DNA from 2 places in the Streptomyces sp. NPDC093065 genome. Region 1 is predicted to be linked to the other one. Evidence: riboswitches for the same ligand, from Rfam matches in the RefSeq annotation. Region 1 holds a riboswitch; the other holds the start of a gene.
The links. Region 1 has a riboswitch for cobalamin ahead of ACIQFU_RS18015 (prenyltransferase/squalene oxidase repeat-containing protein). Riboswitches for the same ligand answer to the same signal wherever they lie in the genome.

Region 1 (2,178 bases):
CCGCCGCGCACACGTTCTTGGTGAGGTCGCCGACGAGGTCGTGGCCGCCGAAGGCGCGCGGGTCGCTCTCGGTGGCTTCGGCGAGGAGGGCGAGCCGGGCGGCGGCGGTGGCGTCGGGGGCCTGGCCGGTGCCGGTCGGGTAGGCGTAGTCGACGGTGTGGGCGGCGAGGAAGGTGGTGACCTTGTCGAGTCCGGTGCTTTCGCCGTCGACGGCGGCGAGGGCGTAGGCCGTCTCTGTCGTGAGCAGGTAGTTGGGGGTGTCGGCGCCGTCGTCGACGATGCGTTCTCCGTCGGTGAGGCGGCCCTTGAGCCAGGCCGCAGCGGCCTTCGAATCGATCTGGCCCGGTCCCCCGGTAGGCGTGCCGCCGGGATCGGGTGTGCTGTTCCCGCCCGCGCGGACGTCCTCGGGGCTGAAGGCGGGCTTGCCCGTGCTGCCGCCGACGTCCGTGCCGCCGTAGACCCAGGCATCGACATCGCCGTTCCCCAGTTTGCGGTCCATGGCGCCGTACTGGCTGTAGGTCCACTCGTCCTGGCCGGGTGAGGCGGTCCAGTAGGACCAGTACGCGGAGGCGGGCGGCGTCAGGACACAGGACTCCTTGTCAGGAGTCGGGTACTGCGTACCGGAGTTGAAGGAGCCGTATCCGATGCGGCAGATGAAGCCGGGGCCGTCGTGCTCGGTGCCGGTGGTGGTGAACCCGGCGTCGTGGAGCAGGTCGTAGCCGGTGGTCGGGGTGGTGTCGCAGCCGCGCTGAAGGTCGCCGCCGAAGGGGGCGAAGTCGACGGCGACGATCGCGCCCTTGGTGGCGGTGCAGTCGCCGACGGGGTCAGCGCTCGCGGGGGTCGTCGTGAGGAAGGTCACGCAGGCGGCCAGCACCGCCAGCCACGACGCCACCATCGCTGTCAGGGCTTGGGGTCTGCTCGCCGCCCGCCCGTCTCTTCGCTTCCGGTTCCCCACCACAGCCCCTCGTTGTGTGGCCGGCGCGCAGGGGCGTGGCTGAGGGGCCTCCACCGCACGAGGCAGGCCCGGGCCGGGGAAGGCTGGTCGCACCACGCCGTAGTCCGCGACGGCGTCTGTTGCTGAAGAACACGCCCCAGGCAGTCCGGCTCGCCCGGCTGTTGCCGGGCCCACGGTTGCGGGTCAGCGCCGGGATTCGACCGGCTTCCCCTGGAACTTCTTGCGTATCAGCCGGATTTGAACATGGTTCACAGACACCGTCAAGGTGGGACACAGGCCACACCCGGAGTCGACCGGAGACCCGCTGGCGACGGGCAGGCGCCTGGGGTACCGTCCCGCACTGCCGAGTGGGGGAACCCGGTGGGAGTCCGGGGCTGACGCGCAGCGGTGTGGGACGGCAGGGGGCCGGCCCGAGCCCGAATGCCCAAGCGGCGCAGCACCTTTGGAAGCCGATCCACGCGTCCCGGACGGCGGCCCCACCCACCGCAGAAGGGTTCGGTCGGCGTCCTTTTCACCAAGGAGCAGGCCATGACCCGTCGTTCCGCCCTCATCCTCACTGCCGCCCTCGGCGCCTTCGCCCTGACCACACTTCCTGCGGCGGCGACCTCGACCCCAGCCCAGATCGCCACCTCGAAGACGAACGGCGTCACCTACCTCAAGTCCCTTCAGGCTGCAAACGGTTCGTACGCGGGATCGGGGCTGTCCAACGAGTGGGCGTTCAGCGCCTTCGCCGCATCCGGGACCGCCGCCGTGGACGTCACACCGGGCGGCGACACCAGCAAGAACGCCAGAACCGTCTACCGCAACCTGCTGGCCACCAGCGGCTGGCCGTCCTCCTCCCCCGTCGTCACCGACTACGAGCGCGCCACGCTCAACGCCTACGCCGCCGGCATCGACCCGGCCCGCGTCTCCGACGCCCGCAACCTGATCGCCGACATCTACGCCTACTGGCAGAGCGCCGAGACCGGCTACTTCGGCCCCTCCGCCAACTTCAACGGCACCGTCTTCGCCGCCCTCGCCCTCAACGGCGCGAAGACGACCGCCGGGCAGGTCCGTATCCCCCAGGCGCTGCGAGACGCGATCGTCACCCGCCTGCGCGCCAATCAGCACAACGACGGCGGCTGGAACTACAGCAAGGCCGAGGGCAACGCCACCCAGCTCGCCGCCGCCAGCGACATCGACATGACCGGCGCCGCCATGGCCGCCCTGTGCGTCTCCGGCGT
Region 2 (2,178 bases), on a different contig from region 1:
GCCGTGCCGGCCTGCGCGCGGCCCCCGCGGACGAAGGGCGGGAAGCCCGGCAGACCGGGGTCGGGGGCGACGCCACGCGCGGTGTAGAGGGGGTGCGCCCGCAGGCCGTCCTCCAGCGCGGTGGACAGGGCCCTCTCCGCCTCGCCGTCCGGCACCTCCTTGCCCGACTTGCGCAGGACGCCCGCCACCAGGCGCTGCCACTGCTCGTGTGTCGCGTGAGGGAACCCGGCCGCGAGGGCGAGTCCGTCGTCAGGCAGGAGCGTCATGCTCGGATGTTAGGACAGGCGACTTGAGGATCAGCAGAGGAAGCGGTTGTGACCTTGTTCTCCCCGCGTGTGTGACACGAGTCGCTCCCGCGCCACGGGCGACCGCACGGCGACCGGACCACGGGGGGAAGGCCGGCCGGACCCGACGGCGGGGTGCGAGAAGGGGGACGGGCGGACCTCACCGGCGGCGACGGTCGCCCGGGCCCGCACACCGTGCAGGACCGGGAGAGCGGTGGGCAAACCTGTCTGCCGGAGGATGCGTTCGGGAGGTAAGCCGCACGGCGGGACGAATACGGCGCGCAGCGCCACCGGGTCCGCGGCCCGCCGCCCGGTCGGAGACCTTCCCCGCGACCCGGCGAGGAATTCCTCAGTCCCGAACCGGGCCCCGGAGCAGGCGGCACCGGATCGTGCGCCAGAATGAGGGCACGAGGCGACGGGGATCAGGAAGCCGGTGCGAGTCCGGCGCGGTCCCGCCACTGTGACCGGGGAGCAGCCCTTCCGCATGCCACTGTCCGCGACCGCGGACGGGAAGGCGAAGGCGAGCGACGATCCGGGAGCCAGGAGACTGACCCGTCGCCGGTCCGCACACAGGGGCGAGGACACCCCGGAGAGGATCGACAGTGATGACGCGTGCCCAATCGACGTCCGCGCAGCGGCCGCAGCCCGGCAGGCGAGGCGTACTGGCCGCAGGAGGCGCCCTGGCCTTCGCCACGACCGGCCTGCTCGCCGGGTGCGGCGGAGACAAGAAGGACGGTGGCCGCGGCGACCGGTTCCGTGCCGCCTTCGCGGCCGGCGGCTCCCAGGAGACCCTCGACCCGCATGTCGCGCCGAACTTCGTCGACCAGGCCAGGGCCAAGGCCCTGTACGACACACTCGGGACGTACGCCGACGACATGTCGGTGCGCGAGCGGCTCGCCGAGGCGTGGGAGAGCGACACGTCCGGCACCCGGTGGCGCATACGGCTGCGCAAGGCCGAGTTCCACGACGGGAAACCGGTCACGGCCAAGGACGTCCTCTACAGCTACCGGCGCGCCGCCGACCCGGCCACGGGCTCGCCCTCGCAGGTACTGCTCTCCGCGATCGACTTCGACGCGACCGAGGCCGACGGCGAACGCTCCGTCGTCTTCGCGCTGAAGGCACCGAACTTCGAGTTCCCCACCGTCTTCGCCGGCCCCGGCACCGAGATACTCCCGGACGGCACGACCGACTTCCGCCGTCCCGTCGGTTCTGGCCCCTTCACCTACGTGTCCTTCACCCCGGGCGGCAACGCACGCTACCGGAGCTGGGACGGCCACTGGGACGGCGCCCCGCACATCGCCGAACTGGAGATCGTCCCCGCCAACGAGGAGTCCGCGCGCCTGAACGCGCTGCTGTCCGGGCAGGTCCACTACGCCGCCGACATGGCCGGCGCCTTCGTGGAACGGCTGAAGAAGGAGGGCTCGACGCGGCTGCTGACCGCGAAGCGGGCCACCGCGCAGCAACTGCTGCTGCGCACCGGCCGCAAACCGTTCGACGACCCGCGTCTGGTACGCGCCGTGCAGCTGGGCATCGACCGGGAGGAACTGGTCCGGGTCGCCCTGGCCGGTCAAGGCGAGGTGGGCAACGACCTGTTCGGACTCGGTCTGCACGGGTACCCCGACGACCTGACCCCCCGCGAACGGAACGTCGAGGAGGCCCGGAGGCTGGTGAAGCAGGCCGGCGCCGAAGGCCTGCACATCACCGTGGAGACCAGCTCGGTCGACGCGGCCTGGGAACCGGCCGCGGACCTCATGGCGGAGCAGCTGCGCGAGGCCGGACTGAAGCTCACCGTCAACACCCGTGCGTCCAGCACCTACTTCAGCGAGATCAAGACCAAGGGCGTCGCCGCCTTCAACACCACCTCGACCCTGCCGGTCTCCGACTTCCTCCAGCA

Region 2: another riboswitch for cobalamin. It lies ahead of ACIQFU_RS31290 (ABC transporter substrate-binding protein); the one in region 1 lies ahead of ACIQFU_RS18015 (prenyltransferase/squalene oxidase repeat-containing protein).

What each region holds. Positions count from the first base shown of each region.
Region 1 covers NZ_JBIVPJ010000009.1:139,571-141,748, reverse strand. Annotated here, with positions in the region: gene ACIQFU_RS18015 (prenyltransferase/squalene oxidase repeat-containing protein) at 1-895, opposite strand, end outside; cobalamin riboswitch at 1,077-1,206, opposite strand; cobalamin riboswitch at 1,306-1,381, shown strand; gene ACIQFU_RS18010 (hypothetical protein) at 1,484-2,178, shown strand, end outside.
Region 2 covers NZ_JBIVPJ010000023.1:29,515-31,692, forward strand. Annotated here, with positions in the region: gene ACIQFU_RS31285 (methylmalonyl-CoA mutase family protein) at 1-266, opposite strand, end outside; cobalamin riboswitch at 706-834, shown strand; gene ACIQFU_RS31290 (ABC transporter substrate-binding protein) at 890-2,178, shown strand, end outside.